DNA from 3 places in the Pseudomonas sp. Irchel 3A5 genome. Region 1 is predicted to be linked to each of the others. Evidence: predicted binding sites of a transcription regulator. Region 1 holds the regulator's gene; each other region holds the start of a gene.

Region 1 (10,301 bases):
TCAGGCGAAGAATGGGTTGGCTGTCGGGACGTCTCGCGAACAAGTTCGCTCCTACCGGTCCGAGGCGATACCACCGTTCTCGCTCTGCTTTTGATCTGTTCTGCTTTTGATTTTGATTTTGATCTTAAGCGCCCCGTTAAACCACGCCGGCCGAAATCCGACCTTGCTGCGTGGGGCAAACCGGCAGGGATGCCGGTTTAGCCGCCTCAGGCCATGGATGGCCGGTGGCGGCGGCCCCACGCAGCAAGGTCGGATTACGGGCATGCCGAGCCTAGGCGAGGCACCAAGTGGTGGGGCATGAGCGCTTTGGTTACTTTCGCGCTTTTCGAAAGTGACCCGCCGTAAGGGCGGAACCATAAAGCCGCCGTTACCCAGTAACGGATATGTACACAAATCACTAAATGACCCCCCCCATCTCACACTTTCTTACAGACCCCGCCCGCTATTTCATCACCGATTCCACAGTTGGAAAGCTTCTTGCAATAGGTCATATCAGGTCGCCATCGGCGTCAAAGTTTTGATTTAGCGCGCAGGTAAATAATCGGTGGAACGCTCTCAGTTAATCAGTAGCGCACGCAGCAATCTGGCAGGCCTCGGCCGCGGCCAGCTGGGCGTTCCGTTGCTGCTGTTGGTCATGATGGCAATGATGATGTTGCCCATCCCGCCGTTCCTGCTGGACGTGTTCTTCACGTTCAACATCGCACTGTCCATCGTGGTTCTGCTGGTCTGCGTCTACGCACTGCGTCCACTCGACTTCTCGGTATTCCCGACCATCCTGCTGGTCGCCACCTTATTGAGGCTGGCGCTCAACGTGGCTTCGACCCGCGTGGTCATGCTTCACGGTCAGGACGGTCACGCCGCTGCCGGTAAAGTGATTCAAGCGTTTGGTGAAGTGGTCATCGGCGGTAACTACGTTGTGGGTATCGTGGTGTTCGCCATCCTGATGATCATCAACTTCGTGGTAATCACCAAAGGTGCCGGACGGATCTCCGAGGTGAGCGCGCGTTTCACCCTGGACGCCATGCCCGGTAAGCAAATGGCAATCGACGCCGACCTGAACGCCGGTCTGATCGACCAGCCTGAAGCCAAGCGTCGCCGTCTTGAAGTCGCTCAGGAAGCCGAGTTCTACGGTTCCATGGACGGTGCCAGCAAGTTCGTGCGTGGTGACGCCATTGCCGGCTTGTTGATTCTCTTCATCAACCTTATTGGTGGCATGCTCGTTGGCATGCTGCAGCACAACATGACCTTCTCCGAAGCCGGCAAGATATACACCTTGCTGACCATCGGTGACGGTTTGGTGGCGCAATTGCCATCACTGCTTTTGTCCACCGCCGCAGCGATCATGGTGACCCGTGCTTCCGGTTCGGAAGAAATGGGCAAGATGATCAACCGTCAGATGTTTACTTCCTGGAAAGCGCTGGGTGTGTCCGGCGCGATCATGATCGTGATGGGCCTCGTGCCTGGCATGCCACACTTCTCCTTCATCAGTCTGGGCCTCGTCGCTTGCGGCATCGGCTACCTGCTGTGGAAGAAAGAGAATCAGGTCAAGGTCGTCGCTTTGGAAGAGGTCAAGCGTCAGCAGGAAATGCTGCCTTCGCCGACGCGTATTCAGGATTCCAAAGAACTGGGCTGGGATGATGTGACTCCCATCGACATGATCGGCCTGGAAGTGGGCTATCGCCTCATTCCGCTGGTAGACCGTAATCAGGGTGGTCAACTGCTGGCGCGGATCAAGGGCGTGCGCAAGAAGCTCTCTCAAGAGCTGGGCTTCCTGATGCCGACCGTACACATTCGCGACAACCTGGATCTGGCGCCTAGCGCCTATCGTTTGACGCTTATGGGTGTGACGCTGGCAGAGGCGGAGATTTATCCGGACCGGGAGCTGGCAATCAACCCGGGTCAGGTGTTCGGTACGCTTAATGGTATTACCGCCAAGGACCCGGCGTTTGGTCTGGAAGCCGTCTGGATCGAAATCAGTCAGCGCAGTCAGGCTCAGTCGCTGGGTTATACCGTGGTGGACGCCAGTACGGTTGTCGCCACGCACCTTAACCAGATTCTCTACAAGCACTCCCATGAGCTGATAGGCCATGAGGAAGTGCAGCAATTGATGCAATTGCTGGCCAAAGGCTCGCCCAAGCTGGCTGAAGAGCTGGTTCCAGGCATTCTGTCGTTGTCTGCCTTGCTCAAGGTGTTGCAGGCATTGTTGTCCGAGCAGGTTCCTGTGCGGGACATCCGCACCATTGCCGAAGCCATCGCCAACAACGCTCAACGGAGTCAAGATACCGCCGCTCTGGTGGCTGCAGTCCGGGTCGGCTTGAGCCGCGCAATCGTCCAAAGCATTGTAGGCATTGAGCCGGAGCTACCAGTTATCACGCTGGAGCCAAGGTTGGAACAGATATTGCTCAATAGTCTGCAGAAGGCTGGTCAGGGTCAGGAAGAAGGCGTTCTCCTTGAACCAAGCATGGCGGAAAAACTTCAGCGTTCGCTGATCGACGCCGCCCAGCGTCAAGAGATGCAAGGCTTACCAGTGATTTTGCTGGTGGCAGGCCCGGTTCGGGCCATGCTGTCGCGGTTTGGACGGTTGGCTGTACCAAATATGCACGTGTTGGCGTATCAGGAAATTCCTGACAACAAGCAAGTAACCATCGTAGCGACTGTCGGGCCTAACGGCTGAGGTAGTGAGACATGCAAGTTAAGCGATTTTTCGCCGCCGATATGCGTCAAGCCATGAAACTGGTTCGTGATGAGCTGGGCGCTGAAGCGGCCATCATCGGTAACCGGCGCATTGCCGGTGGCGTCGAGCTGACTGCCGCTCTGGATTACAAATTGTCCGCGCTCGCTCCTCGTGTACCTAACATCGAGCTTGAGGACGAGTTGCGCAAAACCCAGTCGCGCATTGTCTCGGCCCAGGCTGAACTGAATAACCGTAGCGACAGCGATGGCGTGACCAATCGCCAGTTGTTTGCCGGTTTGCCATTGAGCGCTGCCGATACCCACATCGAGCCGACGCTGGAAGAGCCGCCGCGTCCCTCCGTACAGCCGCAGGCTGCTCCGGCTGCGCCAGCGGGTGGTCAGCGCGGTTACGACTCGATGCGTTTTGAATTGAATGGCCTGCGTGAGCTGCTGGAAGTCCAGCTCGGCTCCCTGGCGTGGAATCAGTTGCAGGGCAGTCGTCCGGCCCAGGCCAATCTTTGGCGTCGTCTGCAACGTGTCGGCTTGTCTGGCCCGTTGTCCCGCGACCTGCTGGAAATGATCCCTGATATCGACGAGCCACGTCAGGCCTGGCGCATGTTGCTGGCCCACCTGGCGCGGATGATCGAAGTGCCTGACGTCGAGCCGCTTGAAGAAGGCGGTGTGATTGCCATGGTCGGCCCGGCTGGCATGGGCAAGACCACCACGCTGGCCAAGCTGGCAGCGCGTTACGTACTCAAGTACGGCGCACAGAATATCGCCCTGGTCAGCATGGACAGTTTCCGTATCGGCGCTCAGGAGCAGCTCAAGACATTGGGCCGCATCCTCAACGTGCCGGTGACTCACGTCGATCCAGGCCAGTCACTGGCGCAAGCGCTGGACCCACTGCTGCGCAAGCGTGTTGTGCTGATTGATACCGCGGGCCTGCAAGCCAGTGATCCGGCTCTGCGTATGCAGCTGGAGAGTCTGGCGGGGCGCGGGATCAAATCACGTAATTATCTGGTACTGGCAACCACCAGCCAGAAACAAGTGCTGACGGCTGCGTATCACAGCTACAAACGCTGTGGTCTGGCCGGCTGCATCCTGACCAAGCTGGACGAAACTGCCAGCCTGGGGGAAGTGCTCAGCCTTGCCATCAGTCATGAGTTGCCTGTGGCCTATCTGACTGATGGGCCTAGAATTCCTGATGATCTCCACATTCCGCGCAGGCACCAATTGGTGACGCGCGCGGTCAATGTGCAGATGCAAGAAGAGCCAAGCGAAGAGGCCATGGCGGATATGTTCGCCGACCTTTACCACAACCCCAACAAACGGGTCGGTTAAGTGAAGCGAACTATTCAGAGTTACCTGCATCGGTGGTCTGCCTGGCATTGCTCTTCATTGAGCGTGTCGCCCGCAATCTGGCTTCGGTCTACGCAAGACAAGGTAAACAATTAACATGGGCAGCATGCATCCCGTACAGGTGATCGCGGTGACCGGCGGCAAGGGTGGCGTCGGTAAGACTAACGTGTCAGTGAACCTTTCGCTGGCCTTGGCCGAGCTCGGCCGGCGCGTCATGCTGCTGGACGCCGACCTTGGCCTGGCGAATGTCGACGTCCTTCTGGGGCTGACGCCAAAACGTACCCTCGCCGATGTGATCGAGGGTCGTTGTGAGCTTCGCGACGTGTTGTTGCAAGGCCCGGGCGGGATTCGAATCGTGCCTGCTGCCTCCGGCACCCAGAGCATGGTTCATCTGAGCCCGGCGCAGCACGCCGGTCTGATTCAGGCATTCAGCGACATTGGCGACAATCTCGACGTGCTGGTCATCGACACAGCCGCCGGTATTGGCGAGTCGGTGGTCAGCTTTGTCCGGGCCGCTCAGGAGGTCTTGCTGGTGGTGTGCGATGAGCCCACTTCCATCACGGACGCCTACGCTCTGATCAAGTTGCTCAATCGCGATTACGGCATGAACCGTTTCCGGGTCCTGGCCAATATGGCCCAGAGTCCTCAGGAAGGGCGCAACCTGTTCGCCAAGTTGACCAAGGTGACTGACCGCTTCCTGGACGTCGCTTTGCAGTATGTCGGCGCAGTGCCTTACGACGAATGTGTGCGTAAGGCCGTACAGAAACAACGTGCCGTATACGAAGCTTTCCCACGCTCTAAATGTTCGCTGGCGTTCAAGGCCATTGCGCAGAAGGTCGATACCTGGCCGCTGCCTGCCAACCCACGTGGACATCTTGAGTTCTTCGTTGAGCGACTGGTTTACCAGACAACTGCAGGGCCTGTTCAATGACCGCGAGCGGCTATCAGATGTACAGCAAAGCGTCCCGAAACTCGCAATATGATTTGATCGAGCGGTATGCTCCGCTGGTCAAGCGCATTGCCTACCATTTACTGGCGCGCTTGCCTGCCAGTGTTCAGGTCGAAGACTTGATTCAGGCGGGGATGATCGGCTTGCTGGAAGTTTCCACCAAGTACGATTGCACCAAGGGTGCCAGTTTCGAGACGTACGCCGGGATTCGTATCCGTGGTGCGATGCTCGATGAAGTGCGCAAGGGCGACTGGGCACCTCGCTCGGTTCACCGCAATACGCGCATGGTCAGTGACGCAATTCGCTCAATTGAAGCAAAAACAGGCCGTGACGCTAAAGATCACGAGGTTGCGGCCGAACTCCAATTGAGTCTCGATGATTACTACGGGATTTTGAACGATACCTTGGGCAGTCGCCTCTTCAGTTTCGACGACCTTTTGCAGGACGGCGAACATGAAGGACTGCATGAGGATGGCGCAAGCGGTTCGCTTGAGCCGTCGCGCGACCTGGAAGATGAACGCTTCCAGGCTGCGTTGGCAGATGCAATTGCCAACTTGCCGGAGCGTGAACGTCTGGTTTTGGCGCTGTACTATGACGAGGAGCTGAACCTCAAGGAAATCGGTGAGGTCCTGGGGGTCAGCGAATCTCGAGTCAGCCAGTTACACAGCCAGTGCGCAGCTCGTTTACGAGGGCGTTTGGGAGAGTGGCGAGCGCGTTGACAAGTGGTACGTAATCCTTGGTGATTACGTGTTGCGTGTGAGCAGGCTGTGCAAAGCGTTACGTGGGACAGTGGACAAGGCTGGGGCCATACAGGCATTCGTACCACGGACTGTTAAAAGCAATAGCTTTCATGCAGTCCGTGGATTTGCTGTGCGGTTTCCATAGTTGTTGATTTACCAAGCCCGTCGTTTTCGTGCAGCCGATGTGAGCTGTGCCGGTATTGATTGAACAGCGCGTTCAGGTGCTGAACGCGTCAAAGACTGCTTGGAGGTCGAATTGGACAAGAACATGAAAATCCTCATCGTTGATGACTTCTCAACGATGCGGCGGATCATTAAAAACCTGCTGCGTGATCTGGGCTTTACCAACACGTCCGAAGCCGATGACGGGCTTACCGCGTTGCCAATGCTGGAAAGCGGTTCCTTTGACTTTCTGGTAACGGACTGGAACATGCCTGGCATGACTGGTATCGACCTGCTGCGTAAAGTGCGTGCCGATGAGCGCCTCAAGCACCTCCCGGTGTTGATGGTGACCGCAGAAGCCAAGCGCGACCAAATCATTGAAGCGGCTCAGGCCGGCGTCAACGGTTATGTCGTCAAGCCATTCACGGCTCAGGCGCTGAAAGAAAAGATCGACAAGATCTTTGAGCGCGTCAATAGCTGATGTATGCCGCGAGGGCTTTATGGAGAACAACGAAACGTCAATGGGCGAGTTTGAATCGACCCTGAAAAAACACGCAACCGAGCTGGTGGCGAGCCTTGAAAAAGGCCGTTTCGGCGACGCCGTGCAACTTATCCATGAGCTTAACCAGGCTCGGGATCGTGGCCTGTATCAGGAAATCGGCAAGCTGACCCGCGAGTTGCACAGCGCGATCGTCAACTTCCAGATTGACCCGAACATGCCGCAAGCCGAAGAGGTGTCCCAGATCACGGACGCCACCGAACGCCTGTCGTATGTCGTCAGGCTCACGGAAAATGCGGCTAACCGCACCATGGACCTGGTCGAAGAAAGCACCCCGCTGATGCACAGTCTGAACGACGAGGCCAAGGCCTTGAGCGCGGACTGGGGGCGTTTCATGCGGCGTGAAGTCAGTGCTGAAGAGTTTCGTGAGCTGGCGCGACGTGTCGATGGTTTCTTGACGCGCACCGAAAAGGATACCCATGAGGTTTCCTCCCACCTCAACGACATTCTGCTGGCCCAGGACTTCCAGGACCTGACCGGTCAGGTGATCAAGCGCGTCACGCAATTGGTCACTGAAGTCGAGAGCAATCTGCTGAAATTGGTGCTCATGGCCAGTCATGTAGACCGCTTTGCGGGCATCGAACATGACGACGAATCCATCCGCGCAGAAAAAGATCCAGAAAAACATATCAAACAGGGTGAAGGTCCGCAGATTCATGCCGATAAACGGGAAGACGTTGTGTCCGGACAGGACGATGTAGACGATCTGCTATCGAGCCTGGGCTTCTAAGTCTGGTCTGTTGACGGTTAATTTTAGGGAGCACCCCAATGAGCTTCGGCGCCGATGAAGAGATCCTTCAGGATTTTCTGGTAGAGGCCGGCGAAATTCTCGAGCAGTTGTCTGAACAGTTGGTCGAGCTGGAAAGCCGACCGGATGACGCAGATCTGCTCAATGCAATTTTTCGCGGTTTTCACACTGTAAAAGGGGGCGCCGGCTTCCTCCAGCTCCATGAGCTGGTGGAGTGCTGCCACATCGCCGAGAACGTCTTCGACATCCTGCGCAAGGGTGAGCGTCGCGTAGATTCGGAACTGATGGACGTGGTCCTTGAAGCGCTGGATGCGGTCAATGCGATGTTCAGTCAAGTGCGTGAGCGCAGTGAAGTGACTCCGGCAACACCGGAATTGCTGGCTGCCCTGGCGCGCCTGGCGGAGCCGGCATCGGCTGACGAAGCGCCTGCTGCTGACGTCGTGGAGGAGGCACCTGTCGAAGCTGTCGCCGAAGCGCCTTCCGACGAGATCACCGATACCGAATTCGAAAACCTGCTTGATTCGCTCAATGCAGCCAAGGAGCAAGCACCGGTTGCTGCTGCACCGGCTGCAACGGGCGTAGCCGCAACTGACGAAATCACCGACTCGGAATTCGAATCGCTGCTCGACCAGTTGCATGGCAAAGGTCAGTTTGCTCCCGACGTGGCACCTGCTGCCGCTGCGGTAGCGCCTGCACCGGCTGGCAAGGCTGAAAGCGGTGATATCACCGACGATGAATTCGAAGCATTGCTCGATCAATTGCACGGCAAGGGTTCGTTCGATGCCACCGCGGTCGCTTCCACAGCGGCTCCTGCCGTTGCGCCAGCGCCTGCTGCTGCCGGGGCTGCATCGGCTGGCAAAGATAACGAAATCACCGATAACGAATTTGAAGCCTTGCTCGATGAGCTGCACGGCAAGGGCAAATTCGAGCCAGAAATAGCCGCAACAGCCGCCGCGGTTGCTGCGCCTGCGGCCGCCGTTGCTGCACCTGCCAAAGCAGCGGCGCCAGCAGCCAAGCCTGCTCCGGCGGCTGCAGCCAAACCGGCTGCCGCACCAGCGCCCGCCAAGGCTGCCGCGCCTGCGCCTGCCAAACCGGCTGCGCCACCTGCTGAAAAGCCGGTCGCTTCAGAAGCGGAAACCACCGTGCGGGTCGATACCGCGCGCCTGGACGAGATCATGAACATGGTCGGCGAACTGGTGCTGGTGCGTAACCGTCTGGTTCGCCTGGGTCTCAACAGCGGCGACGAAGCCATGTCCAAGGCGGTTTCCAACCTGGATGTGGTAACGGCCGACTTGCAGACCGCGGTGATGAAGACCCGGATGCAGCCGATCAAGAAAGTCTTCGGTCGTTTCCCGCGACTCGTACGTGACCTGGCTCGTCAGCTCAAGAAAGAGATCAACCTTGAACTGGTGGGCGAAGAGACCGACCTGGACAAGAACCTCGTCGAGGCGCTTGCCGATCCGCTGGTCCACTTGGTGCGTAACGCGGTTGACCACGGTGTCGAAACGCCGGAAGAGCGCGAGGCATCGGGCAAACCCCGTGGCGGTCGCGTCATTCTCTCTGCCGAGCAGGAAGGCGATCACATCCTGTTGTCGATTTCCGATGACGGCAAGGGCATGGACCCTAACGTTCTGCGCGCGATTGCGGTCAAGCGTGGCGTGATGGACAAGGATGCGGCTGATCGTCTGAGCGATACCGACTGCTACAACCTGATCTTCGCACCGGGTTTCTCGACCAAAACCGAGATCTCCGACGTATCGGGCCGTGGCGTGGGCATGGACGTGGTGAAAACCAAGATTGCCCAGCTCAACGGTACGATCAACATCTACTCGACCAAGGGCCAAGGCTCGAAGATCGTCATCAAGGTGCCGTTGACCCTGGCGATCATGCCAACCCTGATGGTCATGCTGGGCAACCAGGCCTTTGCCTTCCCGCTGGTCAACGTCAACGAGATCTTCCACCTGGACCTGTCGACGACCAATGTCGTCGATGGTCAGGAAGTCGTGATTGTGCGTGACAAGGCGCTGCCGCTGTTCTACCTCAAGCGTTGGCTGGTCAGTTCGGCCGTCCACGAAGAGCAGCACGAAGGGCATGTGGTGATTCTTTCGGTGGGCACTCAGCGGATCGGCTTCGTTGTCGATCAACTGGTGGGTCAGGAAGAAGTGGTCATCAAGCCACTGGGCAAAATGTTGCAGGGAACGCCTGGCATGTCGGGCGCCACCATCACTGGTGACGGTCGCATTGCCTTGATTCTCGATGTGCCGAGTATGCTCAAGCGGTACGCCGCACGGCGTATTTGATTCTGGTGCCGCTGGCAGGTAACTGCCTGTGGCGCCTGGTCAGGTTGTGTCGAAACGCTGCGAATGCATGCGAAGGCAATAATAACAACGTCGAGTCGCTTGCGTAGCTTGCAGTAGAGCGCATGCGTCTCGTGGCCCTTTGGGATATGTTCGGTCGATTAGCTGTCATCGTCCGGACCTCGCTTCAAAGGCATGTCGCACAGCGCAGTGGTTTCCGTGCAACCTGTAATGGAGTGTTTATGGTAGTCAAGGTATTGGTGGTAGATGACTCCGGTTTCTTCCGCCGCCGCGTCACGGAAATTCTTTCTTCAGATCCAAATATCAAGGTTGTCGGTACCGCGAGCAACGGCAAGGAAGCCATTGATCTGGTGCTGTCGCTCAAACCTGACGTGATTACCATGGACTACGAAATGCCCATGATGGATGGCATTACCGCCGTTCGCCAGATCATGCAGCGCAGTCCAACCCCGGTGCTGATGTTCTCCTCGCTGACCCACGAAGGTGCCCGCGTTACGCTGGATGCACTGGACGCCGGCGCGGTGGATTTCCTGCCCAAGAATTTCGAAGACATCTCGCGTAACCCGCAGAAGGTCAAGCAACTGCTGTGCGAAAAAGTCCACAGCATTTCGCGCAGTAATCGCCGCGGCCTGAGCGGCTCTGCTACGCCCGTATCCGCTCCGGTCTCATCCCCGACTCATGCGTCGACTCACAACCCGGTTCATGCCCCGACGGCGGCTCCGGCCACCAGCAGAACTGCCAGTCCGACGCCGGCTCCCGCGCGGCCAGTAACCCCGCGTGCGGCACCTGCGCC
Region 2 (10,301 bases), on a different contig from region 1:
CCGTGACGTCTCGCACAATCGCATAGGTCACCAGCTCCTGCGCCAGTTGCATGGTGCACAGCGTCACCTCGGTCGGAAACACGCTGCCATCCACACGCTTGTGATCCCACTCGAAACGCAGCGAACCCTCACGCTCTACTTCGACCCGAAGCGCTGCGGCTTTGGCCACCGAGGACTGCCCGTCAGGCTGGAACAGTGGAGAGATCTCGGCCACGGTGACACTGGGGAACACGTCGCCCTCGAATCCCAAGGCCTTCATTGCGGCAGTGTTCCCCTGATTGATCCGCCCATCCTGACCCCGAATCCAGATGGGGTCCGGTGACCGCTCAAATAGCATGCGGAAGCGATCTTCACTTTGTACCAGCGAAGAGGTCACCACTTCCCGCTCGGTAATTTCCTTGCGCAGCTCGGCATTTCGCCGGCGGATCAGACTGTGATTCAGACTGGCCTGCAGAATGAAGAGACTCAACAGTATGGACGTCGATATGGCCAGCAGGAAAAGCGAGGAATCAAGGATGGACCGTGTTACCCAGCCGCTCCTGGGTAGAGCTGCCAATTGCCAGCTACCGCCGGGAATGCTGACGTCAACCACGATCGGATCGCTGTCGAACAATGCTGAATCGCCATAAATCAGCTGACCTGCTGCACCGAGGCCATCGTGACCGCGCAACGCGACTTGCAGCCCTTCTTCCTCTTCCAGTCCGGCCGCCTTCAGCAGTGCATCAGTACTGGTGACTACGGAAATAACGCCCCAATAGGCCTCATGTTCCTGATGTGCAGAAAGGAAAACAGGACGGCGATAGATCAATTCCCTGCCCCCCTGATACAGCGTTACGGGTCCGGCCAGCAACGCGGCGCCGGTTACGCGTGCTTTTTCTATGAGTGGGTACTGGTTGGGCCAGCTTTGATAGTCCAGGCCGATGATGCCTTCATTGCCTGCCAGCGGGTAGGTATCCAGAATCACTTCATCAGGCGCAATGACGATGTTGCGAATGTACGGCACGGCATCGATGGCGCTATGGGCCATGCGCCTGAAATGCTGGGGCGAGATACTCCCGTCAATACTGATCAGTTGGGCGATGCCTTCGGTGCCGCTGAACGCAAATCGCACACGCTCTGCCAGTCGCGTCCCTAGGCTGCTGAGTTGAAGAGCCAGACCAGCCCGATCATTGTCGCGGTGACGTGCATTATCCAGTGCGCCCAGCCCATAGGACAGAAATGCGCCAATGACCAGCACCCCGAGAGGTAACAAGAAGGTGCTATACGAGCCGTTGTCACGACCCGAGGGTGCCTGGGCTTTACTCACATGCTGCCATCCGGTTGGGTAATTCAAAGAAAATTAATACCCGGCGCACTATCCGCGTACACGCTGGATAGTGGCTGATAGCTCAAGGTCAATGTATCCGTATGAGTGCATCTCGTCATCGACCAGAATGACAGATCCTTGAGAAACATTTTTCAACTATCAATTTGACCGATGATGGGTAGTAATCGCATTGACTTCTTAATAAATACCAGCGGCGTAGCATTGCCTCCATACCCAGTTACCAACTAACCGATCTGGAGCAACTACTATGAAAACTTCAAACCTGATTTTTGGCTTTACCTTCTCCCTGCTGGCTGCAAGTGCTTTCGCCCTGCCGGCCGTCAATGTCCACAACCAACTGAACGCTCCAATAGTTGCTGAAGGCGGTGCTGACCACGTAGGTGCAAACCGCGTCGCTGCTGACGGTGCTGACCACGTAGGCGCAAACCGCGTCGCTGCTGACGGTGCTGACCACGTAGGTGCAAACCGCTTTGCTGCCGACGGTGCTGACCGCGTAGGTGCAAACCGCGTCGCTGCCGACGGTGCTGATCATGTAGGTGCAAACCGTTTTGCTGCTGATGGTGCTGACCACGTAGGTGCAAATCGCGTTGCTGCTGACGGTGCTGACCACGTAGGTGCAAACCGCCTAAGCTGATTTTCTAATCTGCTTGTCTACAGCCCGGCTTATGCCGGGCTTAATTTTGTCCAGAATAAAGTTCTTCCCGACAGCACATATATACAAAGTTATAATCACCTAGTTATTGGACGAAAAAATTGGATCCAATAAACCGTTAATAATTACCCTCCACAAGTATGACGTCCGATCACAATCGGGTAACTAAAAAATCTTATCAAACAACTGCTTGAAACTTTGCACTGGTTTTTGACGGTCGGCCATTAAGGTTCGAACGTCGTTGCCGATAGGGTGTTGTACAGATGCCCTCGCTGCCTTAAAAAAACAATGTTCCGGCTGTGATTGATCTTCCAAGCAAAAAAATCGTGGAGAAACACAATGAACAGCTGGTTTGCCAACATCAGCGTCAACATGAAGCTCGCCCTCGGTTTTGGGCTGGTGCTTGTTTTTACTGCCATTCTCGCTCTGACTGGCTGGAACAGCCTGAGCAAACTCATCGACCGTAGCAACTGGATGAGTGACATCACCGAGCTCAATGCCCAATTGACCAAATTGCGGGTAGCACGCCTGCAATACATGGTTGCCGACGGCGACGACGCCGTGGCCCAGAGCGTTCAGGTGGCCCTGGACGGCTTCAAGGCTCAGCAGGAAAAACTGCTGAAAAGCTTCAAGAGCCCGGAGAATATCGCGCTTTTGAAACAACTGAGCACCGTCATCGCCGAATACGAAAAAGGCCTCGCTGACATGCGGGCTGGCTACAAGGCCAGTAACAGCGCACGTGATTCAATGGGCGGCCATGCAGATAAAGGCAATGCGCTGGTTGATCAGCTTTACGCAGATGTACTGAACCTCGGTGCGGACGACGAGCGCCGATTCGAGCAGTATCAAGCCATCAGCAAGGTCAAACAGGACCTGATGCTGGCGCGTTACGCGACGCGTGGCTACACCGGCAGCACCACTCCGGAGAACGAACAGAAAGCATTGAGCGAGATCGAGAACGCGATCAAAGGCCTGCAAGCTACACAATCGACTTTTGGCGGCGTCCAGGCTGAACGACTCAAGCAGCTGGAAACCGAACTGAGCGAGTACCGCAACTCGTTGATGGCCTTCAAGACCACCATTGGCAACCTTGCTGTATTGCGCAAGAACATGACGACCCAGGGCGCGACCATCGTCAAACTCAGCGATGACATGTACAAAATCCAGCTGGACCGCCGTGACATCGAGAGCGCCGACGCCCGCAATATGCAGTTGATCTGCACCTTGCTCGCACTCGTGCTGGGTGTTTTGGCAGCGATTATCATCACGCGTCAGATTACCCGTCCTCTGAAGGACACCCTGGAAGTTGTAGAGCGCATCGGCTCTGGTGATCTGTCGCACACCATGGTTGTGACCCGCCGTGACGAATTGGGTGAGCTGCAACAAGGCATCCAGCGCATGGGCACCACGCTGCGCGACCTGATCGGTAACATTCGTGACAGCGTTGTGCAAATTGCCAGCGCAGCTGAAGAACTCTCCGCCGTTACCGAACAGACCAGCGCCGGTGTAAACAGCCAGAAGGTCGAGACTGATCAAGTCGCCACCGCCATGCACGAAATGTCGGCCACAGTGCAGGAAGTTGCACGTAACGCCGAACAGGCATCCCAAGCCGCATCGGTCGCCGATAAAGAAGCACGCAACGGCGACAAGGTCGTAGGCGAAGCCATCGTACAGATCGAACGTCTGGCAGCTGAAGTCGTCCGTTCCACCGACGCCATGACTCAACTTGAGCAGGAAAGCGACAAGATCGGCAAGGTCATGGATGTGATCAAGGCGGTCGCTGAACAAACCAACCTGCTGGCCCTCAACGCTGCGATCGAAGCGGCTCGTGCCGGTGAAGCCGGACGTGGTTTTGCGGTAGTGGCTGACGAAGTGCGCGGCCTGGCGCAGCGCACACAGAAATCCACCGAGGAAATCGAAGCCCTGGTCGCTGGTTTGCAGAACGGTACCCGTCAGGTCTCAAGCATCATGCTCAGCAGCCGTGAACTGACTGAAAGCAGCGTGACCCTGACTCGCAAGGCCGGTACATCGCTGGAAAGCATCACCCTGACGGTTTCCAACATTCAGGCGATGAACCAGCAGATCGCCGCCGCGGCTGAAGAGCAAAGCGCGGTAGCCGAAGAGATCAGCCGCAGCATCATCAACGTGCGCGATGTTTCCGAGCAGACCGCTTCGGCCAGCGAAGAAACTGCCGCATCCAGCGTTGAACTTGCCCGTCTGGGTAATCAGCTGCAAATGCTGGTCAGCCACTTCAAGGTCTGACCCTCGACAAGCAGTCGTTGTATACCTCAAGCCCGGCTAATTGCCGGGCTTGAGCGTTTCTGAAGTTCGTACTTTCCGATACGCCCTCCAACATTCTCACATGACGCAGGTAGACAATCGGTACTTGCTTGACTCCGCCTGACTCAAGGTTTCTGCTCTCAACCGATAGACGCGCATTATTGAGGGCTTTGCCACATAATCGTCGGGTTTCTTCCACTGCAAGGTCTATCTTCACATGCAAAAAATTCTTTCCTGCCTGCTCGGCGCCGTCCTTTCCTTCTCTCCTGTGGCGCTGGTCAGCGCCGCGACGGCAGCCAAGCCTGTTTCTCTAGTGGTTCTCAGTTCCGGCGGCATCATGGGCGCGTTCAACGCGATCAGTAGCGATTATGAGCAGCGCACGGGCGTGCGTCTGGTGGCGGAGGCTGCGCCGTCAATGGGTGCTACGCCGCAAGCGATACCTAACCGCCTGGCCCGCAATGAACCCGCGGACGTTGTACTGATGGTTGGCTCGGCGCTGGATAAACTGATCAAGAACGGCCAGATCGACCCCAAGAGCCGCGTCGATCTGGGTAAATCCTACATCGCCATGGCGGTGCGTCACGGCGCTCCCAAGCCTGATATCAGCACCATGGAAGCCTTCAAGCAGACGCTGATCGACTCAACATCCATCGCTTATTCAGACAGTGCCAGCGGCGTTTACCTGTCCCGTGTGCTCTTCAATCAGATGCATATTGGTGAGCTGATGCAGACCAAAAGCCGCATGATTCCTGCCACTCCAGTGGGTGAAGTGGTTGCACGTGGCGAGGCCCAGCTTGGCTTTCAGCAGTTGAGCGAGCTCAAGCAGGTGGAAGGCATCGACATCGTTGGTTTGATTCCCGACCAGGCTCAACAAATGACCCTGTATTCAGGTGCGGTTTCGTCGCGCAGCGCTCATCCGGAACAGGCTAAACAGCTGCTGGAATATCTGGGCTCGCTGGCGGCGGCTGACGCGATCAAAAAAAGCGGGCTGGATCCGGTGGCCAAGTAACGGCTCATTATTGCCTGAGCTGACGCAATGTGTAGGAGCTGCCAAAGGCTGCGATGACGGCGTGTCAGGAAAAACACATCGCAGCCTTCGGCAGCTCCTACAAGGATGTAGTCCAGCCAAACGTAGAGATCTGCTTCACACCGCCAACTCAACCAGCTCGGCCCTTACGCCTTGCTCGTCGATATGCAGCACAGCAACCGAAATCGGCAGTTTGAACCGCCGGGGCCCGGCGCTGCCCGGGTTGATGAACAGCACATCGTCCCGTTGTTCGATCAGCGGTTTGTGAGAGTGACCCACGACGACGACCCGGATGTCGTCCGGCAAGGACTTGGGAACCTCGGCGGGGATGTGAGTGACGTAAATGCCGATGCCCTCCACCTTCAACACCGCCGAATAAGGCACATCGCTAGCCCATGCATCGTCCTGATCGTTATTGCCGCGCACCACAGTCAGCGGCGCGAGGGCGCGCAGTGCTTCCAGAATCGAAACCTTGCCAATGTCACCGGCATGAATCAGTTGTTCACAACCTTTGAGTGCATCCAGCGCCTGCGGGCGCAACAGGCCATGGGTGTCGGAGATCAGGCCAATTTTCATGATGTCTGCTCGTGCTTTTTAAACGTAGGGACTGAGCATATCGGTATTCGGGCTCTGTGAGCGACGGGACAGTCCTGATGGGACCCTAAGTTAGCCCCCCGGCCTGCTTGTGATCTTGTAGGACCGGCTTTAGCCGGGAGAGCGGTGTTTTTGGCGAATATGTTTAGCGGATGTCCGGACGTCCTCCCGGCTAAAGCCAGTCCTACGTTTTTTCGTAGACTCTTCACGAACTCATTCGCCAAGGAGACACTTGCACCACCCGACGCACGTCCGAAAGGCTTATTGACAAACATCAGGCGGACTGCAAATATCGCGAAAAGTTGTACGACGACAGATAACAAAAATAACAATAATCAGGGAAGCACACGTATGACGAACCTCGTTCGCACCCCGCAATGCCCACGCATAAGACGACCCGCACACCCAGTGCCCAGCGGTAGCTATCGTTTGCGCTCCCGATCAAGTCCGGGATAACCCTCTTTTATAGAATTCGCTGACGGTTAATCCGTTTCGAAGCAAAGACTCGTCTGCATAGCGGCCAGAGTCTGAAGCCCCGGCATGGGGGCACCTTGCACTTCTCCACAGGACAGGCCATTCAAGTGCCGGAGGGGGAGTGCTCTGTCAAAAAAATGGGAGCACAACAATAATGAGATCTCAAAACAAGCGTTCACTGGCGCTTCTCGGGCTGGGCACCATGAGCCTGACGTTCCCGCTGATGGGCATGGCCGAAGGCTTTGTAGACGACACCAAAGCAACGCTGACTTTTCGTAACGCCTACTTCAACCGTAACTTCGTCAACCCGGCGAACGCACAGGGCAAGGCGGAAGAGTGGACGCAAAGCTTTATCCTTGATGCCAAATCCGGTTTTACCCAAGGCGTAGTCGGTTTCGGGATCGATGTCCTCGGCATGTACTCGGTGAAACTCGATGGCGGCAAAGGCACAGGCGGTACACAGCTGCTGCCGATCCACGATGACGGTCGTCCGGCCGATGATTTCGGACGCTTGGGTGTCGCGGCCAAAGCCAAGGTTTCCAAGACCGAATTGAAAGTCGGCGAGTGGATGCCGGTTCTGCCCATCCTGCGCTCGGATGACGGCCGCTCGCTGCCACAGACATTCCGTGGCGGGCAGATTACCTCCAAGGAACTGGATGGCCTGACCTTGTACGGCGGTCAGTTCAGAGGCAACAGCCCGCGTAACGATGCGAGCATGGAAGACATGTCGCTCAACGGCCGGGGCGCTTTTCAGTCTGATCGCTTCAACTTTGGTGGCGGCGAATACGCCTTTAATGAAAAGCGCACCCAGGTCGGCCTGTGGTACGCCCAGCTTGAAGACATCTACAACCAGAAATTCATCAACGTGCTTCACAGCCAGCCTATTGGCGACGTGACGCTGGGCGCCAATCTGGGTTACTTCTGGGGTAATGAAGACGGCAACAAACTGGCGGGCGATCTGGACAACAAAACCGCGTACGCCCTGCTGTCGGCCAAATACAAGGGCAACACCTTGTACGTCGGCTTGCAGAAAGTGAGTGGCGATGACGGCTGGTTCCGGGTCAACGGGACCAGCGGCGGTACGCTGGCAAACGACAGCTACAACGCCAGCTATGACAACGCGAAGGAAAAATCCTGGCAACTGCGTCACGACCTGGACTTCGCTGTCCTCGGCGTACCGGGCATGACCCTGATGAACAGGTACATCAGCGGTGACAACGTACACACTGGCGCGATCACCGATGGCAAGGAATGGGGCCGAGAATCAGAGCTCGCGTACACCGTACAAAGCGGCACGTTCAAGAGCCTGAACTTCCGGTGGCGTAACTCTTCCATTCGTCGCGACTTCAGCACCAACGAGTTCGACGAAAACCGGATATTCATCAGCTATCCGCTGTCGTTGCTGTGAACTTAAGGTGATACGCGAGATTTGAGCGAACACCCTGTGGGAGCGGTGCTTGCCCGCGATAAGGGCGACGCGATTTATCCTTAACCGCGTCGCCCTTATCGCGGGCAAGCACCGCTCCCACAGGGATTACCACAGAATTCAGATCCATCATTTCGACCTAAGTCGCGTTGACAAAGCCATAAGCGACTGCAAATAATCACCGGAAGTCATACGACAACAGATGACAACTAATAAGAACGGCAAGGGACTCTCATGACAACGACTCATACCGCCCAAACTCCCTTCAATCGCTTGCTTCTGACAGGCGCAGCAGGCGGTCTGGGCAAGGTTCTGCGGCAAAGTCTGCGGCCTTACGCCAAGGTCCTGCGACTGTCCGATATCAGCGAAATGGCCCCCGCCATTGACGCAAGCGAAGAAGTACAACCCTGCGATCTCTCCGACAAGCAAGCCGTTCATCAATTGGTTGAAGGCGTAGACGCAATCCTGCATTTCGGTGGCGTCTCGGTGGAGCGTCCGTTCGAGGAGATCCTCGGCGCGAACATCAGTGGCGTGTTCCACATCTACGAAGCCGCACGCCGCCACGGCGTGAAGCGCATCATTTTTGCAAGTTCCAACCATGTCATCGGTTTCTACAAGCAGGATGAAACCATCGACGCGCTCTCCCCTCGCCGCCCGGACAGCTACTACGGCCTGTCCAAATCCTACGGCGAAGACATGGCGAGCTTCTATTTCGACCGCTACGGCATTGAAACCGTGAGCATCCGCATTGGCTCGTCGTTCCCGGAACCACAAAACCGCCGAATGATGAGCACCTGGCTAAGCTTCGACGACCTGACGCAGCTCATCGAGCGTTCGCTGTATGCGACGGACGTCGGCCACACCATTGTTTACGGCGCTTCCGCCAACCGCAACGTGTGGTGGGATAACCGTTACGCAGCCCATCTTGGTTACCACCCCAAGGACAGCTCGGAACAGTTTCGTGACAAGGTTGAAGCGCAGCCCATGCCAGCCGCTGACGACCCTGCGATGGTTTACCAGGGCGGCGCCTTCGTTGCATCAGGACCTTTCGGCGACGACTGAACACCGATAAAAAAATAATAAAAGGACAGGGCGACATGGATGCTGAATTGATTCTCGACGCAAAAAACGCGACAGGCGAAAGTCCTGTGTGGAGCGCCAGGGAACAGGCCCTGTACTGGGTCGATATCCCGGCTGGCATGCTGCATCGCTGGGATCCGGCCGATGAAAGCAGCCAAAGCTGGAAAGCACCGCAAATGCTTGCCTGCATCGCCCGTTATGACAATGGCGACTGGATTGCCGGCATGGAAGACGGTCTGTATCGCCTGACTGAAACAGCCAACGGCACCTTGAGCAGCACTTCTCTAGCCAGCGTTGAGCATGCGTTGCCTGGCATGCGCTTCAACGATGGGCGCTGTGATCGCCAAGGCCGTTTCTGGGCGGGCACCATGTTGATGGACATGGGCGCAGGTGCATCGGTCGGCGCGATGTACCGCTACAGCGCAGGCCAGAGCGAAACGCTCACGGCACAACTCACCAACTTCATCGTGCCCAATGGTCTGGCGTTCAGCCCGGACGGCAAGACCCTGTACTTGTCCGACTCGCACCCCGGCGTGCAAAAGATCTGGGCGTTCGATTACGACACCGACAGCGGCACACCCCACAACCGCCGCCTCTTCGTAGACATGAATCACTATCTGGGCCGCCCTGATGGTGCAGCGGTCGATGCCGAAGGCTGTTACTGGATCTGCGGCAATGATGCCGGGCTGATTCACCGCTTCACACCGGCTGGCAAGCTTGACCAATCACTGGTTGTGCCGGTGAAGAAACCCACTATGTGCGCCTTTGGCGGATCGAATCTGGACACGCTGTTCGTGACCTCGATTCGCCCCGGTGGCGATATCAGCGACCAGCCACTGGCCGGTGGCGTCTTTGCCCTGAGACCCGGAGTCAGAGGCCTTGAGGAGCCTGCCTTCAAGGGCTAACGAATCACACACAAATCCACCAGCACCACAAAAACAACAAAATTGGAGTTATCCATGGATTTCAAACGCAAGCTTCTCATCGCCGCACTTCCGCTGGCCTTCTGTATGTCGGGCCTGGCCCAGGCAGAAGTCAAAATCAAATTCGCCGAAGTTCACCCCGCCGGTTATGCCCCGGTAGTGGCCGAACAGAACATGGGCAAAAAGCTCGAAGAGCAGTCCAAAGGCGAGATCAGCTTCAAGATGTACGCCGGTGGCGTGCTGGGTTCCGAAAAAGAAGTGGTGGAGCAGGTACAAAGCAACGCCATCCAGATGACCCGCGTCAGCCTGGGCATCGTTGGCCCGGTAGTGCCTGACGTGAACGTCTTCAACCTGCCGTTCGTATTCCGCGATCAGGCGCACATGCGCACCATCATCGACGGTGAAATCGGTCAGGAAATCCTCGACAAGATCACCAACTCCAACTTCAACATGGTCGCTCTGGCCTGGATGGATGGCGGCACTCGCAACCTGTACACCAAGAAGCCGGTACGCCAGAT
Region 3 (10,301 bases), on a different contig from region 1:
TGGATCGCTATCGCGTCGTGTCCAATCTGTTGCAAGGCTGCGTTCAACTGCTCTTGCCGACGCCCGACGATGACAACCTGCGCACCTTCTGCCGCGAAGCGTATGGCGCTGGCCAGGCCTATACCGCTGTTACCGCCGGTAATCACTGCGATCTTTCCGTTGAGCCTGCTCATGATGATGTCCTCGAAATAAGAGGCACAACTGTAGATCTGCGCTTTCAACTTGAATAGTATGCACCTTTTGGTAAGTACCCTTCAGTGAGGGATGGAGCCGCCCGAATCATGGCAAACGAGACCTATAAATGTGGGCTTGAGGCCGCGCTGGCAGTGCTTGGCGGTAAATGGAAGCCACTGATCCTTTATAATCTGACGCGCAAAGTTCACCGATATGGCGAGCTGAAACGCGCGATTGGCGGCGTGACCGACAAGGTATTGATCCAGCAACTCAAGGAACTGGAGCGCGATGAAATCGTTTCGCGCACGGACTTTCAGGAAATACCGCCAAAGGTCGAGTATTCCCTGACGCCTTTCGGACAATCCTTGGCAACAGCGCTGGGTGCGCTATGCGTGTGGGGGACGGAACATATGGAGACGGTGGAGCGCATCAGCGAGCGGCGCACATCCGCCCTCGCCCAGCCGATTAACGCTCGGTAACGCGGTGGTCCGGACTGTCGCCTTTGAAGGTAGGAGGCAACTTGTTGGCGAGAGAGGTTGCCGCAGTTATTCAGGTACGCCGCCTCGCGAACAAGTTCGCTCCTACCCCGGCAGCGCGGAGGCTCAGCCTAGTCGCCTTTGCCTCCTGCCAAAAAGCATCCCAATTCAGTCATTTACATTTCGTTTAAGCGTCGCGACAGCGCAGTGACAGTGACAGTGACAGTGACAGTGGACAGCCTCATATCAAATCACAAAACGCGCCACCATCCCGTTCAGGTCTACCGCCAGTCGCGACAGTTCATGGCTCGCCGCACTGGTTTGATTAGCCCCGGCAGCCGATTGAGTGGCCAGATCACGAATGTTCACCAGATTGCGATCTACCTCGCGAGAAACCTGAGCCTGCTCTTCCGAAGCGCTGGCTATCACCAGGTTGCGCTCATTGATCTGGGAAATCGCTTCAGTGATCTGCTCCAGCGCTTCTCCGGCGGCGCGGGCCAGTTCCAGCGTGTTTTGCGTGCGGCTTGTGTTCAATGCCATGGACTGCACCGCGTTGCCTGTTCCGCTTTGAATGCCAGCCACCATCTGTTCAATTTCGCGTGTTGATTGCGCGGTGCGATGCGCCAAAGCCCGCACTTCATCAGCCACCACAGCAAAGCCACGGCCCGCTTCCCCTGCCCGCGCAGCCTCAATGGCAGCGTTCAAAGCCAACAGGTTGGTTTGCTCGGCGATCGAACGAATAACGTCCAGTACCTTACCGATATCGCGGCCTTGCTCAGCCAAGCCTTCGACCAGGGTCGAGGTGGTCTGTACGTCCTGGGTCATGGTCTGAATCGCTTGCACGGTCTGCACGACTTTGTCCCGGCCCTGACGTGCGGTTTCAGTGGACTGCTCAGAAGCCTGGGATGTCGAAACAGCGTTGCGCGCAACCTCCTCAACAGCCGCAGTCATTTCGTTCACGGCGGTCGCCGCCTGTTCGATTTCATCGTTCTGCTGTTGCAAACCACGCGACGACTCTTCGGTAACAGCGCTCAACTCCTCGGCTGCCGATGCCAATTGGGTAGCTGATCCTGAAATCATCTCGATGGTTTTACGCAGGTTCTGCTGCATGATTACCAGCGCTTCGAGCAAGCGCGCCGGTTCGTCCTTGCCATCCACTTCGATATGCTTGGTCAAGTTACCTGCGGCAATTTCCTGAGCAGCATTAACCGCTCTGGACAACGGCGCCACGATACTACGCGTCAGTAACCAGGCCAGTAACACTGTCATCAATGACGCAATAACTGCCACGGCAATAATGGCGATGGTTGCACCATCGTACTGCTGTCCCGCAACTTTAGAGCCAGCAACAGCGCCCGCCCTGTTGATATCAACCAGGTCTTTGAGTTGCTTGGTCATCAAGTCAGAAGTTTGTCTCATGCTGGTGTTGATAAGCGCACGAGTCTCTTCAACCTTATTGTCACGCGACAGTTGCGCCGCTTGATTCAGCAAGCCGATGTACTGAGTCAGTGTTCCATCAAACTGTTGGTAGATTGCTCTTTCATCGGCTTCCGCGGGCAGCGCACTGTAAGCGGATTTGGCAGCCTGCAACTGGGTAATGATTTCAGCAACGCGCTGGTCGCTCTCCTGAAGCATCTCCGGTTCACGGTTAACCAGCATGCGCAGGGAGAAAATCCTAAGGCGCAATACGTACTCGTTGACGTTGCCTATCAGGGTGATGCTTGGCAGGGTGTTGGTCTCCATGTCGACCGTGGCCTGGCGAATCAAGGTCATGCGGTTCAGGGCGAAAAAACCCAGCGCGATAACCAGCACCGCAATAAACGCAAAACCAAGAAAAGCCCTTGGAGCGATATTCATATTTCTTATAGTCATGGACGTATTCTCATTGGAGTAAACAGCAATAGCGCTCCATGCTCTAACCGTTACGAGTCGACCTGCCCGGTTTCATAACGCAGGGGCGAGCGTCGTAGCTCTTACACACCTTGTTACTTCTATCGGCGGAGATTTCGTATTAGTTGAGGAGAATTTAAAATTTATTTTCTGACGCCAAAAGACCGTCTGCGACAAATTTTTTAGCGATATTGCTGTATAACGCAGCTTTTTGTATTTATGTGCTTAGTTGGCAGCGATGAAGTCTTTCTTATCAATTAGTTGGTTGTTAGAGAAATGAGTGCACCACCAGTGCGTGACTAGTGCAAGGAAACCCGGCCTGAAAGCGTCAGCGATCGCGTATAACGAACGCCAACACCTGCCTCAGCATCCGGTCACACGCATCAAGCTGCTCGACGCTGATGAACTCATCCGGTTTGTGCCCCTGCGCCATGCTGCCGGGGCCGCAGACCACGGCCGGGATTCCTGACTGGTCGAACAATCCGCCCTCAGTGCCAAAGGCGACTGTGCCAAACGCCCTGGAACCGCAGAACTCCGCGATCAACTCTGCGGCCTGGCTGTGCATCGGGATATCCAGCCCCGGGTAACTCGACAGCTCGGTAAGGCGAATATCGCTCTGCCCACTGACAGCCTGCATCGCAGGCAGCAACTCATTCTTTGCGTAGGTGTGCAGCGCAGTGATGACGTGGTTCGGGTCTTCAACAGGAAGCGAGCGCACCTCAAAGTCAAAACGACAATGTTCGGGAACGATGTTGAGCGCTGCTCCGCCGCCGATCACCCCAACCTGTACGGTCGAGAACGGCGGATCAAAGCGCTCGTCCTGTCGTTCCTCGGCCTGCAATGCTTTCCCGAGCCTTCCCAGTTCGTTGATCAACTGCGCGGCGTACTCGATCGCGTTGACGCCACTGGGCGCATGGGCTGAATGGCACGCTACGCCGTGCACGTCGCAGCGCACGGCCACTTTACCCTTATGACCAAGTACTGGCTTTAGCTCCGTGGGCTCACCGATCACACAGAGCAGTGGTTTAACAGGCTTTGAACCCAGCACTTCCAGCAATGAGCGGACGCCCAGGCAGCCGACTTCCTCATCGTAGGAAAGAGCTATATGTACCGGCATGCGCAACGTATTCCGGATCAACTCCGGGACCAATGCCAAAACACAGGCAATGTAGCCCTTCATGTCGGCAGTACCACGGCCGTAGAGCCTGCCGCCCTCCTCGCTGAGTCCGAACGGCGGGAAGGTCCAGGCCTGGCCATCTACGGGGACCACATCCGTGTGGCCGGACAGCACAATGCCGGGCACCTCAACCGGTCCAATCGTCGCAAACAGATTGGCCTTGGTCTTTTGCGCGTTGTAGATCAGTTCACAGGAAACGCCATGGCTATCGAGGTAATCACGAACAAAATCGATCAGCGCGAGATTCGACTCTCGACTGGTCGTGTCAAAGGCCACCAATCGGGCCAACAGTTCACGACTGGCGCTCATCGATCATCTCCTGGTACGCCATACCCTGGCGCGCCGGCGGGGTTCAGGGCGCGGTCCAGATAATCCTGCAGCTGTGGTTGATAGGCCTGCCACAAGCCATCCAACACATTGATCGGGTCGTGCTCGGCCCAATCCACACGCAAATCAACGATCGGCCAAGGCAGATCCGCCACGACCTTCAGCGCTGCCGAATGCACAGGCCCGGCTTCTCCGCCCGCCGCCTGCCCCGCACGCATGGCCAGTAGCAGGCGCTCGGCAAGGTGCCCTGAGGCCTGCTCAAAGGTCTTGACCATCGCTTCAATCACTTCCGGGGTAGCCAGCATGTTGCCGGCTGCCACGCACTGTTCTCCGCTGACGGCATTGTGTATACCAAGGGTTTTACCGCCACTGAAATGCGCGACGCGCCCAAGGTGATCGATCGCCGTGATCTGCCGGTACTCACTGAACCTTTGATCCGCCCATAACTGCTCAAGCGCATGTGCAGGTGTGGCGCCCTGCTCTATCAGGTCCAGGGCTTGCGGCCCCAGGGCTGGCAGCGTGATATTTTGCGAAGACACCGCACCAACCCCGGCACGCAGCCAGGGGCAACGTGCACCCACGGCAATGCTCGAAGAGCTGATGGCGATACCCAACTGGCCAGTTTCGGCGCAACGTGCGGCGATGGAAAAAGTCATGACGAAAGTCCTTATTCGGGAATAACGGCGATCACGTCGATTTCCATCAGCCACTGCGGCTGACCCAGTGCAGAGACCACCAGCCCGGTGGAAATGGGGAAAACCCCTTTAAGCCACTTGCCCACTTCGTGATAAACCGGCTCCCGATAACGCGGATCAATGATGTAGGTGGTGGTCTTGACGATATGCGACAGGTCGCTGCCCGCCTCCTCCAGCAACTGTTTGACGTTCTTCATGGCCTGATGCGCTTGAGCGCCGGGGTCGCCGAGGCCGATGAGGTTACCCTCGAAGTCGGTGCCAACCTGACCTCGCACGTACACGGTGTTACCGGCACGCACCGCCTGACAAAGGTCGTTGTCCAGACTCTGGTTAGGGTAAGTGTCTTTGGTATTGAACATACGAATACGCGTGTGGGTCGGGGTAGCCATGTAAATCTCCTGTAAGCACTGGGGCGACTTTCGCCCGATCAAAGACGATCAACCTTTAACGTTGCGCAACCGAACTTCGGGGGCTGCACGCTTGCCCTGGTCATACGAGCGATACTTGTGCTGAGTGGCGATTTGATCAGCGACATGTTTGGCGTCATGCCACACGCCCCAGATAAACGCTGAACCACGTCGCGACAGCCAGGGCAGACCTACGAAATACAGACCTTGCTCAATGGATACCCCGCGCTGATGCAAGGGCTTGCCTCGGGTGTCGAATGCATCGACCTGCAGCCAACTGTAATCCTGGGAATAACCCGTGGCCCAGATGATGGAACTGATACCGGCCTCAGCCAGATCGAGCTCACGCAGCGGATGAGTGATACATGCCGCGTCAGCTACGCGCTCACGTGCTGAGGGTTCCAGTGGCAAATCCAGACCATTTCGAAGGGCATACGCATCGGCGGCATCGAGCAACGACAGGTAGTTCTCGTCGCCGCGATCGAGGTTTTCGACGAGATCATTCTGGAAACGCACTTTGCCCTCGGCGAAGCTTTCCGTCAGACCGACCAGCATCATTCCCGCCTGAGCCAGGCGCCGAAAATCAACGGTGTGACCGCCTCGAGCACCACTGACGGCAATCGTGACGTGCTCTTTTCCGGGCTGCACAGTCTCGCTGTCCCACAGCCCTAATACGCCAAGCCACCAGCAGAAATCACGGCCGCGGTAGGCTCGTGGTGGACGATCATGAGGTCCGACCGACAAGTAAACCTGGCGGCCGGAACGCTGCAATTCGTCGGCGATTTGTACACCGGACGAGCCCGCCCCGACCACCAGTACGGCGCCGTCAGGCAACTGCCGTGGGTTGAAGTAATGCGCCGAGTGGATCTGGTGCAGCGCGTCATCCGTGGGCGCAATCGATGGAATGACGGGGTTCTGAAACGGGCCGGTCGCAGACACAAGATGATTGACGATGTAAGTACCCGCGCTGGTCTCCACAGTGAAACCGGCACGCTCCACGTTGCGGGTCACACGTTTGACCTCAACGCCGGCCTTGATTGGCGCGTTGAATTTGCGTGCATAGCGTTCGAAGTAGTCAGCGACCTGTTCTTTACCGGCAAACCCGTCCGGGTCCATGTCGAACTCAAGTCCCGGAAACCGGTCATGCCAGGCCGGTCCATTGGCGACCAGCGAATCCCAGCGGCCGCTGCGCCACGCTTCGGCTACGCGGTGTTTTTCCAGTACCAGATGCGCAATGCCCAGCCGGCTCAGGTGTTCACTCATGGCCACACCCGCCTGCCCTGCTCCTACGACGAGCGTGTCAATTTCTGTGATGTGTTCGGTCATCCTGGCATCCTTCAACACGCCCTTTGTGGCGGGTTGACGCAGTAAAAAATAACGAAAATGTCAGCGCGCAGGCGTAAGAAGCCCTACGGCATCCGCAGACGCGTATACAGTCAGTATCGTGTTTGGGTCAGTCGGCCAGTGAAGGGTCCGCCTGAAGCATCAGCCACTTCATTTCTTCGAAATGCTGCTGCGAGAAATCAGTGATCTTCTCCCAGTCCCGGGCTGTCTTCTCCGCGACATCGTCCGGCAGTGTCTTCACTGGCTGACCTGTGGACCAGGCCGTGACCAGAATCTGGCAGGCCCTTTCCAGAGTCCAGATGTCGTCGAATGCCTCACCTACCGTTGGCGCAGTGACCATCACGCCATGGTTACCCATCAACAGGCGGCTTTTCCCATCCAGCAGCCCGACCAGGCGAGCACCTTCAGCGGTGGTATCGGCCATACCGCCGTAAAGCTCGTCTATCGCCACCCGGTTGAAATAACGTGCTGTGTTCTGATCGATTGCCGGAATGTGCGGCTTAGCCAGACACGCCACCGCGGTGGTGTAGACCGGATGCAGATGCAGAACCACGCGGGCTTCAGGCAGGCGTTGGTGCATCTGTCCATGAATGGACCATGCTGTCGCATCCACACCCGGTCGTTGCGCGGCGTCTTGATCATCGGCATCGAGCAACAGCAGATCACTGGCACGCAAGCGCGAGAAATGTTTCCACTTCGGGTTCAGCAGGAACTGCTTTCCGTCAGCTGAAATGGCCGCGCTGAAATGGTTGGCCACCGCCTCATGCATACCCAGGTGGGCAATGATGCGAAAGGTCGCCGCCAGATCCAGACGCGTCTGCTCCTCGAAGTTAAGGGCCATGTTCAAAATACTCCTGCCAACAACGCATAAATCATCGGGTTGAAATACATTCTGGGTAGGAGCCAACTTGTTGGCGAGGCGGATCATCAGGCTATGCAAGTCCGACGTCTCGCCAACAAGTTGGCTCCTACCGGGTCCGTGTTTTTTAACGCGCAATCAGGGCTTGGGCATCAGCGCTGCAATGTCATCCGCCGTAGGCGCCTGGAACTTGTACTTGTCCAGCAAAGCCTTGTATTCCGGCGTTTTGCTGTACTTCTCGAGCCCTTCGATCAACGCATTGCGGACCACATCGTTGCCTTTCTTCACGCCGAAGCCGTTGAGCACCGGGTAGATCAGGGTTTCGGATGAAATCACTACCCGGTTACCGAGCTTTTCAACCACGCCCCGCGCCACGGCAGCGTCTGTGATCTGCGCTTCAACCGCATGAGCGAGCATGGCCTGGGTGGTTTGCGGATCAGTACCGTATTCACTGATCGCGATAGGCGGCAGGCCGTTCTTTACGCAGTAGTCGGTGGACAGTTTCTGCAGTTGTTGCAGCCAGGACGTGGCTGCCATGGAGCCGATCTTGTGGCCACAGAAATCTTCCGGAATCTTTGGCTGATACGCGCTGCCCTTGACTGCCAGAATCGACTCCCCGCTTTTCAGGTAAGGGATCATGTCGATGACTTTCAGGCGGTCAGCGGTGATGTACATCGACGAGTTGGTGATATCAAACCGGCCGCCTTGCAGCCCGCCGATCAGGTTGGGGAAACGGGTGTCGAGATTCTCAGCCTTCATCCCCATGACCTTAGCCAGACCATCCAGGAACTCGATGTCGAAGCCTGCCGGCTGGTTTTTGTCCATGTACTCATACGGATAGAACGTCATGTCGGATCCGGCAATGATCTTGCCTGGCTGCTGGAAAGCCGAGGCCATTGATGAAGCCATGGCAACCGCAGCGCCTAGTACAACCATCGCAGCGGGACGAACGAACAGACGGGATAGCTTCATAAGTATTCCTCGTGGAGTCAGTAGGGTTCAGGCAATTGCGGTTCAAGTCTCAGGCAGTGGCCAGGTCGCTTCCGGCCTGTTGCACAAAAAACGAAGCCCCCTTGGGTTTCTGCGGCAGACGGATCTGGTTCGCGGTGCTGCGCACCAGACCGCTTTCATGTCCCGCCACCATCAAACCGGTGTGTTCGCTTGGCAGCGGGTTCTCCCCGAAGGGCAACGCGTCTTCTGCGGCGTACACGCTGATGAACAATGTGCGCGGGAACTCGGTTTCATTCGGGCTTGAGGCATGCAGCAATCGGGTGTGCATGAAGCACACTGAACCCGAAGGCCCATAACAGGCCACCGGTTGCTGGCAATGCTCGTCAACAACCGCGTCTTCCACTGCCCCCGTGAAACGCCCGTTCTGCCAATGGGACCAAAGCTCGCCCTTATGACTGCCCGGCACGACATTCAGCGGGCCATTTTCGGGTGTCACGTCACTGACCATCAGCAATGCAGTCACCAGGTCGTCGTTGCTGTGCGGCGTGAACAGGAAGTCTTGATGCCACTTCACCTGAGTGGCGGTGTGCGGCAATTTTGAGTTGATCTTGCTGTGATGAAAGCGCGTGCCGTTGCCACCGATCAGCTGCGCAGCAATGGCCGCCATGCGCGACTGGAAGGCAGTCTGTTGGTAAGCCTTTGAGATTTCCGTTGGCGAGGTCACGCGGCGCAATGACGGATGATCCGGGCGATGGTCGCTTTCAATATCAAAACGCGGCCGACCGTCCAGCGTCTGGCCCCACGCACAGTCTTGGCTGCGGCTGTCTTCCACCCACTGGTCGAAGTCATGCTGCAGCGCCGCCACTTCATCGGCTGCCAGCACGCCCTCAACGACCAGAAAACCCTGCGCGTGAAACTGGTCGACCTGCCATTGCTCGATCATGTTCTTCTCCCCTGCAAACAAAACATTAAGGTTTCAAGCCAACGAAACATCTTTCAGAAAAGCTTCCACTCGCGGGTGCTGTCCATCGCGCAGTGCCTGCGGGCTGTCATCGCACACCACCCGGCCTTTCTCCATGAATACGATTCGATCAGAGACCTTGAAGGCGAAGTTCATCTCATGGGTCACGATGACCATGGTGATGCCCTCCTTCGCCAGGGTTTCGATCACCTGCAGCACCTCGTTGACCTTCTCTGGGTCGAGTGCTGATGTCGGCTCGTCGAACAGCATGATCTGCGGACGCATCATCAACGCACGAGCAATCGCTACACGCTGCTGTTGCCCGCCGGACAACTGATGTGGATATTTCCAGGCGTGTTCCAGCATGCCGACCTTGTGCAGTAGCTCATACGCTTGCTGCTTCAGTTCCTGCGCTGAAGCCAGGCGGTGATAACGCGGAGCCAGCAGCAAGTTGTCGAGCACAGTCAGGTGCGGAAACAGGTTGAAGCTCTGGAACACCATGCCGATGTTCAGACGATGCTCTGTATGCTCGACGTAGCGCGGCGGTTGAGCACCTTGGCGAACCAGGTGAATGAACGGTTCGCCGTTGATCCTGATATCCCCGTTATCGATTTGCTCAAGGCCGTTGAGCAGACGAATCAAAGTGGTCTTCCCTGAACCCGACGGCCCGATCACCGACACCACTTCGCCGGGATGAATCTGCAGACTGACGGCACCCAGCACTTCGATGTCGTTGTAGGCCTTGTGTAATTTGGTGGCCTGAAGTGCCGGGCCTGCGAAGTCGGAGACAGGGCGGGCAATGACGGCACGATCCTGAGTGGCGAGCTGGAGCATTTCAGCGTCAGGCTCACGCACCACTTTGCGCTGAGTGACATCCAGATAACGCTCCAGCCGCTTGAGCAGGAAGTCGAACACGGTAACGATCAGCACGTAGTAAAACGCTACCGCCGCCATGGTTTCCATGACCAGAAAGTTCTGTGAATACAGGCGCTGCCCCACCATCAGAATTTCGGTCAGCGAGATCACCGACACCAGCGAAC

The links. Region 1 encodes FliA, which starts transcription of late flagellar genes. Its sites were predicted from a motif close to CTAAAGTTTNNNNNNNNNNNGCCGNTAA; they were not measured.
Region 2: the regulator FliA is predicted to act here: its motif matches at 2,203-2,230, upstream of CKW31_RS19200 (methyl-accepting chemotaxis protein).
Region 3: the regulator FliA is predicted to act here: its motif matches at 2,542-2,569, upstream of CKW31_RS26255 (methyl-accepting chemotaxis protein).

Annotation. Positions count from the first base shown of each region.
Region 1 is NZ_FYDU01000013.1:208,700-219,000, reverse strand. It holds gene flhA (flagellar biosynthesis protein FlhA) at 545-2,674, shown strand; gene flhF (flagellar biosynthesis protein FlhF) at 2,686-4,014, shown strand; gene fleN (flagellar synthesis regulator FleN) at 4,130-4,963, shown strand; gene fliA (RNA polymerase sigma factor FliA) at 4,960-5,700, shown strand; gene CKW31_RS21470 (chemotaxis response regulator CheY) at 5,990-6,364, shown strand; gene CKW31_RS21465 (protein phosphatase CheZ) at 6,384-7,172, shown strand; gene CKW31_RS21460 (chemotaxis protein CheA) at 7,211-9,490, shown strand; gene CKW31_RS21455 (chemotaxis response regulator protein-glutamate methylesterase) at 9,730-10,301, shown strand, end outside.
Region 2 is NZ_FYDU01000011.1:174,806-185,106, forward strand. It holds gene CKW31_RS19190 (EAL domain-containing protein) at 1-1,306, opposite strand, end outside; gene CKW31_RS19195 (hypothetical protein) at 1,575-1,961, shown strand; gene CKW31_RS19200 (methyl-accepting chemotaxis protein) at 2,352-4,241, shown strand; gene CKW31_RS19205 (substrate-binding domain-containing protein) at 4,477-5,268, shown strand; gene CKW31_RS19210 (metallophosphoesterase family protein) at 5,404-5,862, opposite strand; gene CKW31_RS19215 (OprD family porin) at 6,509-7,762, shown strand; gene CKW31_RS19220 (NAD(P)-dependent oxidoreductase) at 8,015-8,842, shown strand; gene CKW31_RS19225 (SMP-30/gluconolactonase/LRE family protein) at 8,878-9,765, shown strand; gene CKW31_RS19230 (TRAP transporter substrate-binding protein) at 9,820-10,301, shown strand, end outside.
Region 3 is NZ_FYDU01000019.1:94,009-104,309, reverse strand. It holds gene CKW31_RS26265 (SDR family NAD(P)-dependent oxidoreductase) at 1-173, opposite strand, end outside; gene CKW31_RS26260 (helix-turn-helix domain-containing protein) at 282-653, shown strand; gene CKW31_RS26255 (methyl-accepting chemotaxis protein) at 897-2,522, opposite strand; gene argE (acetylornithine deacetylase) at 2,869-4,026, opposite strand; gene CKW31_RS26245 (DUF1028 domain-containing protein) at 4,023-4,700, opposite strand; gene CKW31_RS26240 (RidA family protein) at 4,712-5,128, opposite strand; gene CKW31_RS26235 (NAD(P)/FAD-dependent oxidoreductase) at 5,177-6,472, opposite strand; gene CKW31_RS26230 (class II aldolase and adducin N-terminal domain-containing protein) at 6,600-7,331, opposite strand; gene CKW31_RS26225 (ABC transporter substrate-binding protein) at 7,488-8,321, opposite strand; gene CKW31_RS26220 (phytanoyl-CoA dioxygenase family protein) at 8,371-9,243, opposite strand; gene CKW31_RS26215 (amino acid ABC transporter permease/ATP-binding protein) at 9,277-10,301, opposite strand, start outside.